DNA from 3 places in the Desulforamulus aquiferis genome. Region 2 is predicted to be linked to each of the others. Evidence: riboswitches for the same ligand, from Rfam matches in the RefSeq annotation. Region 2 holds a riboswitch; each other region holds the start of a gene.
The links. Region 2 has a riboswitch for cyclic di-AMP ahead of P6N53_RS12625 (CAP domain-containing protein). Riboswitches for the same ligand answer to the same signal wherever they lie in the genome.

Region 1: another riboswitch for cyclic di-AMP. It lies ahead of P6N53_RS07250 (potassium/proton antiporter); the one in region 2 lies ahead of P6N53_RS12625 (CAP domain-containing protein).
Region 3: another riboswitch for cyclic di-AMP. It lies ahead of P6N53_RS14560 (potassium channel family protein); the one in region 2 lies ahead of P6N53_RS12625 (CAP domain-containing protein).

What each region holds. Positions count from the first base shown of each region.
Region 1 covers NZ_JARPTC010000009.1:108,676-111,956, forward strand. Annotated here, with positions in the region: gene P6N53_RS07235 (hypothetical protein) at 221-673, shown strand; gene P6N53_RS07240 (hypothetical protein) at 696-878, opposite strand; gene P6N53_RS07245 (helix-turn-helix domain-containing protein) at 1,185-1,448, opposite strand; cyclic di-AMP (ydaO/yuaA leader) riboswitch at 1,636-1,759, shown strand; gene P6N53_RS07250 (potassium/proton antiporter) at 1,845-3,281, shown strand, end outside.
Region 2 covers NZ_JARPTC010000019.1:58,963-62,243, reverse strand. Annotated here, with positions in the region: gene yabG (sporulation peptidase YabG) at 1-112, shown strand, start outside; gene P6N53_RS12630 (chymotrypsin family serine protease) at 179-1,186, shown strand; cyclic di-AMP (ydaO/yuaA leader) riboswitch at 1,401-1,529, shown strand; gene P6N53_RS12625 (CAP domain-containing protein) at 1,531-2,502, shown strand; gene P6N53_RS18820 (DUF3794 and LysM peptidoglycan-binding domain-containing protein) at 2,703-3,281, shown strand, end outside.
Region 3 covers NZ_JARPTC010000021.1:175,995-179,275, reverse strand. Annotated here, with positions in the region: gene P6N53_RS14565 (TrkH family potassium uptake protein) at 1-423, opposite strand, end outside; gene P6N53_RS14560 (potassium channel family protein) at 445-1,098, opposite strand; cyclic di-AMP (ydaO/yuaA leader) riboswitch at 1,180-1,304, opposite strand; gene P6N53_RS14555 (alanyl-tRNA editing protein) at 1,400-2,611, opposite strand; gene P6N53_RS14550 (mannose-1-phosphate guanyltransferase) at 2,698-3,281, opposite strand, start outside.

The DNA of each region.
Region 1 (3,281 bases), on a different contig from region 2:
CTCCAGTTTATTTTGGTAAGTATATCACGAAATTTATTTTGCTGAAAAAGCTAAGAAGAATGAGCAAATAAGTAAAGAGACCAGCTAGCTGCTGTCGAGTAGCTACTTAAGATTTATGCCTTAAAATCGAAATATATATAATAGAGTAAATATTAGAGGATTTTAGAAAGAAACTCAGTATATTAAATAACGATCGTACTATATAGAAGAGGGTGGTAATGTGAAGATTAACTTTACCAAGAAGCAATTCAGGACATTATTGGATCTGGTTTATGCTGGAAATATGGTAATCAACTCCACCAAGTATGATAATGAAAGTGAGGAACATGAGGAGCTGCAGAGCTATATTTTCTCCTTCTGTAAAGATTACGGGTTTGAGGAACTGGTCGAATTTGACCGTGAGCTTGATAAATATTATGAGACCAGAGAGTATGAAGAAAGTGGAATTCTGGATTTTATAGATGAGTATGATGATTATATATTTTGGGATCAGTTAGTATCTAATCTAGCCAGGCGGGATGCCAATAATGAAGTGGTGGCAAGGGCAGCAAAACCGTCAGCCGAAGTTCTTTTCAGAAGGTCCCTGGAGCTTGAGAAGAAGTACTCTAAGGAGTTTGAAAAAAACGGTTTGGAAAATGTGAAAGTGCTATTTACAAGTAGAAGAAGGGCTTAATAAGCACGAGGAAATTTAAAGGTTAATCAAGTAGCTTATACTCAACCTCGTCTATAGCTTTCATTAAATCATGTGCTTCAGAAATAATATACAATGCAAGCTTCATTATTTCTTCGTCGCTTGTATTCTTTGAAATTAGCCTTGAGTATCCCATTATCCTTCCGGTACTATCTTTTAAATGTATTAAAATATTCGGTTTCTTCATTATACCAAACACCCATTCCATAAGATTGCTTGCCAAATAACAACAAATACATCCATATAATACCATATGTTGCATGAATAATGCAACTAAATTGCCATATTTATGCAACATATTAAATAACTAAGCAAATCAAAAACCCTTAATTCGCAGAATCAAGAGTTAGCTGTATAACCATTTTATTAAAATGAATTGAGCAAAAGGAAATTAGATATGAAAGGATATTTGCAGGACTGAAGTCTACAGGTATTTAAAATACTAGCGATAAAAGATTTATAAAACCCGAAAAATAATAAGTCAATAAACTAATTACTTTCTTAAATAAGGACTGCTTATTTCAATCGGGTTAAAGAATGCTGCCACATCAACCTTTAAGCCTTCGGCAATAAGAAACAACATATCAAGGGAAAAAGATGTACTAGCCTGGGGAGCCTCAATTTTACTGATATGACTCACACTGACATCAATTTTTTCCGCCAGTTCTTCCTGTGTTAGCCCACGAAGTTTACGGTAATAGGCTACTTTTCTTCCGATTTCTCTATATTTATGTAGGAACTTCTTTCGTATACGCAATACTTGCCCACCCCCTCCGTTCATTATAGGGGGGACTAACTGCAATTACACTTCATTGCTGGTGCAATATTATTGCATTATTGTTGCAACTTATGACATATTATGGATTAAGATTCTGGGATTTAACATTATTATATAAATGATATTGCATGTTCTAATTTTGTAATAATTGTGATATAATTTATATAATAAAATCATGCTGAATTCTCTAAGAAGCGGGGGAACCACTTCCCAGGGGTGAATTTCTAATAAGAAAAGGGGCAGCTATCCCTAACCCGACAGCTAACTCCGTAAGCATTAAGCCACAAGTATTATGATCAGAGGGTCATAATACTTTGTGGTTTTTTTATTGCCAGATAGGCATAATAAGTTTCGGTTAGGGGGAATTGGCCAGTTATGACAAGTCCGGTAGTTACCACGGATTATTTTGTTTTACTTGTAGCCCTTTTTTTAATTGTTGGGGTATTGGCAACCAAATTTTCTACTCGTATGGGTGTACCTGCACTTATCCTTTTTATTCTTGTGGGAATGATTACCGGCAGTGATGGGCTTGGGATCATATATTTTGACAATGTCAAGCAGGCTCAGATTATAGGAATCTTAGCACTTGTGATTATACTTTTTGAAGGTGGACTGCATACAAAATGGTCCACAGTAAAGCCAGTTGCAATTCCGTCAATAAGCCTTGCCACGGTAGGAGTTCTAATAACCTCTACAGTAGTTGCAGTTGCCGCTAAGGTGATACTAGGGGTAACCTGGTTTGAAGGCTTCGTGTTTGGGGCAATTGTGGGTTCTACAGATGCTGCTGCGGTTTTTGCTGTTTTAAAAGGGCAAAACATTCGTGAGAGACTTGCCGCAACACTAGAAGCAGAATCAGGAACCAACGATCCAATGGCGGTGTTCCTGACAATCTCTTTCATTAATCTAATTTCAATAGATGCCGTCAATTATTATACGTTGATTGGCTCGTTTTTTTGGCAGATGATTGTTGGGTTAATAATGGGCCTGGTCATAGGGAAACTAGCCCTTAAAGCTATAAATGGCATAAATTTAGAATCCAGCGGTTTATACCCGGTTTTTGCAGTTTCATTAGCCCTATTGACCTACAGTGTAACAGCCTTAATAGGAGCAAGTGGTTTTTTGGCGGTTTATGTGGCTGCGATGCTAATTGGAAATTCGGAGCTGACCTACCAATCCTCTATATTCAAGTTTAATGAAGGCTTCGCCTGGATGATGCAGATCCTTATGTTTATGCTCCTTGGTCTATTGACATTTCCCGCACAATTATTTACAGGGGAGGTCGTACTAAAGGGCTTGATGCTTTCGGTAATACTAATATTAATTGCTCGCCCCGCCGCAGTTTTTATATCCTTGATTAAAATGGGATTTGACTTTAAGGAAAAAATCTTTCTGTCCTGGGCAGGTTTAAGGGGAGCAGTGCCGATTGTTTTGGCAACCTTCCCCATGATAGCCGGGTTAGAGAACAGCCAATTATTTTTCAATGTGGTGTTCTTTGTTGTTTTAACCTCTGCCCTAATCCAGGGGTCTACCATCACGACTGTTGCAGCAAAGCTTAACTTGCTTGGACCAAGAAAGGTTGAGCCCCCCCATTCCTTAGAGCTGGTTTCAATAGGAAAGGCAAATGCAGAAATTGTTGAATGTGAAGCTGATGAGAAGATGAGTATAACGGGTAAAAATTTAGAGCAGATTACCTTTCCTAAAGATGTACTGGTTACTGCAATTGTTCGGGGCGGGGAATTAATAACACCATCCGGACAAACAACAATTGCACCTGATGATATTCTTTACATCCTGGTATCTAGAGATAGCAAA
Region 2 (3,281 bases):
TCCCATTGCCATTAGGGAGATTATTTCCAGTACCATCACTGGTTTTGATGGTATAGGAGGAGTGGAAACAAGGGGTAAACACCGTCTTGGTGTGCCGAAAACAGAATTTTAAAAGGGTAGCCCTTCCTAAAAGTCCAGCATAAGATGGTCTAGGATTTTTTAGGGAGGGATTTCCTTTATGGATAAGTTTATCAAAACCCTGGACCGTGCCAGGTGGAAATTATTAAGCATGAGGAATGTGGTTGGAGTGGGAGTCGGTCACAAGCAGGTGGGAATGACCCGTACTGAGCAGCCGGCAATTATTGTTTTTGTCAAAAAGAAAGAGCCCATGGAAAACCTTTCCAGGGAGCAGCAAGTGCCATTTAAAATTAATGGACTGGAAACAGATGTTATTGAAATTGGCGAGGTAAGGCTGCTGGATGTGGATAGAAAGAAAGTAAGCAGGCCGGCTCAGCCGGGACTCAGTATTGGCCATTATCGGGTTAGTGCCGGGACCTTTGGAGCAGTTGTAAGGGATAGGAATAATGGGGAAAAACTAATTTTATCAAACAACCATATCCTGGCTAATGCTTCCAGTGGAAATGATGGGAGAGCCGCAATAGGAGATCCAGTTTTTCAACCTGGAGAGTATGACGGGGGAACTAAGGATAACCGCATAGCAACACTGGTTCGATATATACCTATGCAAAAGGGGGAAGCCCCTGCCACTTGTCCCATAGCTAACGGAGCAGCCAGGTTGGCTAATGTATTTGTGCATGCCATCAGACCCAGCTATGATTTAAAGTTTTTTAAACGGGGCGGCCCAGCTAATATTGTGGATTGCGCCGTTGCCCGCCCCATGAGTCCGGATTTAATTACCGAGGAGATCCTTGGACTGGGGCCAGTTAACGGAATTGCTGAGGCAAAACCGGGAATGCCGGTGGTTAAAAGTGGCCGCACGACCGGTATCACCAGGGGGAAGGTAACGGCTGTGGCAGTCACCCTGGACGTTAAACTTGATGATGAAAACTCAGCCCATTTTTCTGACCAGGTGATTACAGATATGAAATCCCAGGGGGGAGACAGTGGTTCCCTGGTGCTCACAGAGGGCAATAAAGCAGTAGGTCTTCTCTTTGCCGGTTCAGATAAGGTTACAGTTTTTAACCACATAAAAACAGTACTGGACAAATTAAACATAGACCTATAAAATATGCTTAAACCCCGGGACGTTGAGCCCGGGGTTTTTGTTTCATGGTAATGTATGGTATAGGTGTTTAATAGTGAGTAAAAAACCAGAAATTTCGACAATAACCTTATTCAGCATACATAATAAAATATTTACAGGGATTACGGGTTTTGTAAGATAACCCATTTTTTGTGTATAGTAAGGACAGGCTATTTAACCGGAATTTACCGGTATAGCTAATAACAAGCCGAATCCTAGACAACTGGGTACGGAGGAACCGATTCTGGGGTGAATCTTTTTCAAAAGTAGGGTTATCCTTGCCCGAACCCGTCAGCTAACTCCGGAGGCAAAAAGGAGAGAAAAGAATGTATTATCGGTTAAGAAAAGCACCTATGTTTTTGGCTACCTTGTTCCTGCTGGCAATTCTGTTGCCTCTAATGTCCCCTCAGCCTGCCCAGGCCGCTGCAGGAGACGAACTCAAAATGGTAGAGCAAATTAACCAGGCCAGAACCAAAGCAGGTCTTCCGGCATTAGTTTATGATGCTAATTTATCTGCCCAAGCTGCTAAAAATTTAAAATCTTATCAGTCAACTGGTCAAATTCCTGGGCAATCTATGCTATATCAGATTGCAGTAAACGGTGGCTATAGCTCCCTTGGACAAACAATGGTTAGCGGCGCAGACGTAAAAACCCTTGTTGATAAGCAACTAGCAAAGTATGCAAGTCAGTCCCTATTAAATAGCAAGTATAACAGCATAGGGTTAGTTATTACTGATACTAAAAATGGTTTGCTATGCGTACAGCTTCTAGCTGCCAAGAAAAATGTCCAGGTACAGCCGGCGCCTCAACCAGCGCCTAAGCCAACTCCACAGCCAACACCAACACCAACACCAACACCAACACCAACACCAGAGCCAGCGCCCCAGCCAGCCCCCTCTGAGTCTTTTATGACGGATCTTCAGAAGCAGGTGGTAGATTTGGTGAATGTAGAAAGGGCAAAGCAAGGATTAAAGCCCGTGGTGGCTAAACAGGATTTAACCCAGGTTGCACAGCTAAAAGCCCAGGACATGCTGCAGAAGAAATACTTTTCCCATACATCTCCTACTTATGGCTCACCCTTTGATATGATGAGAAAATATGGGATAAGCTATACTGCTGCAGGTGAAAATATCGCCATGGGACAGAGGACCGCTGAGCAGGTGATGAAGGATTGGATGAACAGCCCTGGACACAGGGCCAATATTCTAAACGCCAACTTTAATGAACTGGGTGTAGGGATTACCCAAAGTTACAATGGCTATGGTTATATCTGGGTACAAATGTTTGCCCGTAGGTAACGAGATATAAAGGACTAGATAACAAGGATAGACAAGCAAGCAATAGGAAAATGAAAAGAATTACCACAATAAGGTAGCAGGAGGATATATTTCCTCCTGTTTTTTTGCTTTTTCTTAAGGATTGACCACATTTTCAGCACATTTCTCCAGCCAATCCAATATATATATTAAGGAGATATTCTGAAAGGAGGCTACGATAAATGGCCATGAAGAAACTGTCTAAGTCGCGGTACCGCAAATCACGCACCTATGAAAGAGCCACAACCATGCCGCTGAGAACAGAGAAGCTCAGGGTGCAAGAGGTAGTCGCTGAAAATACTGAGCAGACCATAGTGCGTGGTACTATCTCTGTACCAGAAGCTAAGCCAGAGGTTGACAGGGTCCTTTCAACCTATGCAGTAGGAAGGCTTAAAAAAGTAAACATAATTCCCAACAAGGTAGTTGTTGAGGGCGTTTTAAAGCTGGAAGTTATGTACGAGGCCTTTAAGAAGGATCAGTCTGTTCACACCTTTCATGAGGAACTAGACTTTACCGACTTTGTTGATGTTCCAGGTGCCAGACCGGGCATGGAAGTTGAAGTTGACATTGTAGTAGAGGATGTGAGCCTGACCAGAGACCCCAAATGTGCCGATGATTGGGATGTTGCTGCGGTAATAATGGTTACTGTAAGGGTAACTGAGGAAGTTGAAGTTGACGCCTTGGTGGAATGTCCAGAAGGTTTTGAGTGTGAATCTGAAGTTATGACTTTGGAGCATGTTGTTGGTTCCCGGACAAAGCAG
Region 3 (3,281 bases), on a different contig from region 2:
CAATGTAGCAATTGATTCAAAAAGTAAGGAAATAAATAATATATTTAATGCTAGTCTTACTAATCCAGAATTTGACATAGAATGAGTTGATTCTTGAATTAACAGCCTTTCTCTTAAACCTATTTTTTTCCCTAATAGAACTGCTGTAGTAACCCCGAAGGTCATAAACCCCAAGCCGCCTAGTTGAATTAAAATCATAATAATAATTTGACCAAACAAAGTATAGTCTGAACCAGTGTCAAAAACAACCAGCCCAGTTACACATACAGCTGAAGTTGCAGTAAATAGCGAATCTAAAAATCCAAGGCTTTCACCGGTGGACGACGCTATAGGTAATGACAATAAAAGGGTTCCCAAAAATATTATTATTGCAAAGCCAATAATGATGAGGAAGGGAGGGTTGATTTTTTTTGAAAATGCCATCATTTTGCCTCCAAAGGGCTTCTAAATATCAATAGTTTCAAACTTTTGAAGCTTTTCATTCTTACCAATAACCACCAGGATATCGCCCTCCAGCATTACTTGACTGGGGTGTGGTGAAATAATGATCTCTACTCCCCTGCGAATGGCTAAGATACTTACTCCATATTTTTGTCGGGCATTTGACTTCTCAAGGGATTTATTAATAAAATCAGGCGGCACAGCCATCTCCACCAAACTATGCTCCGGGGAGAGCGCAATCTGATCCATTATGTTCTTAGAAACAAGGGCCTGGGCGACTTTTATACCCATATCCCGTTCAGGGTATACTACTTTATCCACCCCTACACGCTCTAGCACTTTACCATGCAAATCAGTCTGTGCCTTAGCTACTACCTTGTTTACACCCATTTCTTTTAGCATTACTGAGACTAGTATGTTTGCTTGGATATTCTTTCCTATGGCAACGACTACCACATCAAAATTTCTAATGCCAAGGGCTTTTAAAACAGGTTCATCTATAGCATCAACCTTCACCGCTTGTGTTAACTTATCCCCTAATTCGTTAACTCTTTCTTCATTAACATCAATTCCTAGAACCTCATAACCCATATTTATTAAGGTTGTAGCAACACTTGTGCCAAATCTACCTAATCCAATAATTGCAAATTGTTTCATTTACAATCTCCTTCTCATAAAAAAACTAACGACACATGTGCCGTTAGTTTATGCATTGCAAAGAAATCCCATTAATAATATGGAACAGCACTTCTACGCTTACGAGGTTAGCTGACGGATTCGGGTTGAAGCTTAACCCTACCAAATATGGATTCACCCCAAAAAAGTGGTTCCCCCGCTTCAAATGAATTCAGCGCTAATTTTTAGTTGTTACAAGTAAATATTACTCCTATTGTTTAAAGTTGTACATCTTTTTTTTATAATATTTGATAAATACTTAAGCTAAAGGCCCTATCCTAATTTAACTATTCTTTATTAAATGTATTACTTCTTCCGTAAGCCGGTCAAGGGGCAGTTCCTGTGCCGCCCCCTGAACAAAACCGGAGCTTCCGCCACCCTTTCCCTTTAGTAAAGGCCAAATATGTTCTGCCAATTTGCTGGCCGGAACGGGAGTACTTTGACCGCAGGCGAAAACGACATTAAAAGGTCCCTGGCCTCCGGCTAATATCGTCACCTGGTTCTCTAGATTCAAGGAACAAGCTAATCCTCGAAGCATATCCATATCTGCATCATCAATATGCTGAATTATTAATGTAACGTCATTTATCCTTTGGGCTTTATTCCTTAGTTCTCCGGCAATAGCTTGATATTTGAATTTTAATAGCTCTTTGCGCTCCCTTTGGAACTGTTTAATTTCCTGCTCCCGTTTGTTTATTCTTGTGACAGCCTCGCTTCCCGCTGCACCAACGGCATCTTCTAAATCTTTCAGCAGGTTTGCTGTCCCTTGCATCCAAATGACCGCCCTTAGGCCGCATATGAAGTGGAGTCTCACATGAGTCCTCACCTTTTCAGTCTTCAGTAGTTTTATGGGTCCAACCTCACCGGTATATCTAGGGTGAGTACCACAGCAGGCATTTTCATCTATACCGGGTATAATAACGAGGCGGACTTCCGTCTGTTCCGAAGGAAGCTTTGCCATCAGCTCCGGGGCTAGCTGATCTCTTCGGTAATACTCGGTCTTTACTGGTAAATTTTCCATAACTATGTTGTTAGCCTCTATCTCCGCCTCTTTTAAAAGCTCTGGCGATAGATTCGAGGTTTTTAGATCAATGGTACAAGTTTCTTGTCCTAAATGAAAGCCAATTGTTTCAAAGCCATACTGCTGCTCAAAAATAGCAGAAATAATATGTTGGCCATGATGCTGCTGCATATGATCCCTGCGTCTTTCCGCATCTACCGTCATTAATACCTCAGTTCCCAAAGAAGGCATGGCTGTACCGGCAATCCAGTGGATAATTTGGCCATTTCTTTCTTCAACATGTAATACCTCGTAGGATCGACGAGCACAGACCAAATTTCCTTGATCCGATGGTTGACCACCACCCTCTGGGTAAAACACAGTATTTTCGATTAAGATTCCGGTCTTTTCTTCCTCAGCAATGCTTCCTGTAACTTTAGACCTAAACTGCAACAAATAGGGATCATCTTGATAAAGCCCCCGCAAGAAATACAACCCCTCTCTTCCTGGATAATTCACTTATCTATTCGACAATGATACGATTTTCCCTTTCAAATAAGGCAAAGAGCCTAACCAAAAGGTCAGGCTCTGGCTATTTGATTGATTTTTTGGGCATATAGGTCTGTTAATTCCTCTGCAACCTCCATGGATATACCCTCAGTGAAAACTCGACAAATTGGCTCCTCTGGATCCGGTAGCACCAACGCCCAGCCATGGGGGTGATACACTTTTACCCCGTCCAGCAATTCCATTTTATCCGCCTGTTCTTCAATAAGTCTCCTTATCACACGGCCTTTAGCTTCCCACGGCACTTCAACCTCTTTCTTCTGCAGATAAAACTCAGGTATTTCCGACAATAATTCTGATAAAGCAACGCCCTCCCTGGCACAAAAATCTAATACTCGGATTAGAGCTGAAAGGGCATCAAAATTCATCATTTGATGATGTACAGGTTCACCAACCTGGTTACTATGACTCAGAATTTTATCTAACAGATCTTGTTGAGATGTCTTGGTTCTTACCACCCTTCCCTTGTACCGCTCTGCCAATTCATCTATAACCCTGGGGGCAGTCACCGGAACTATGACCGGGCCAACCTTTTCCTTTAAGATGATTAGTGAAAGCAGTGCCGTTAGCATTTCATCACTTATGACGTTTCCTTTTC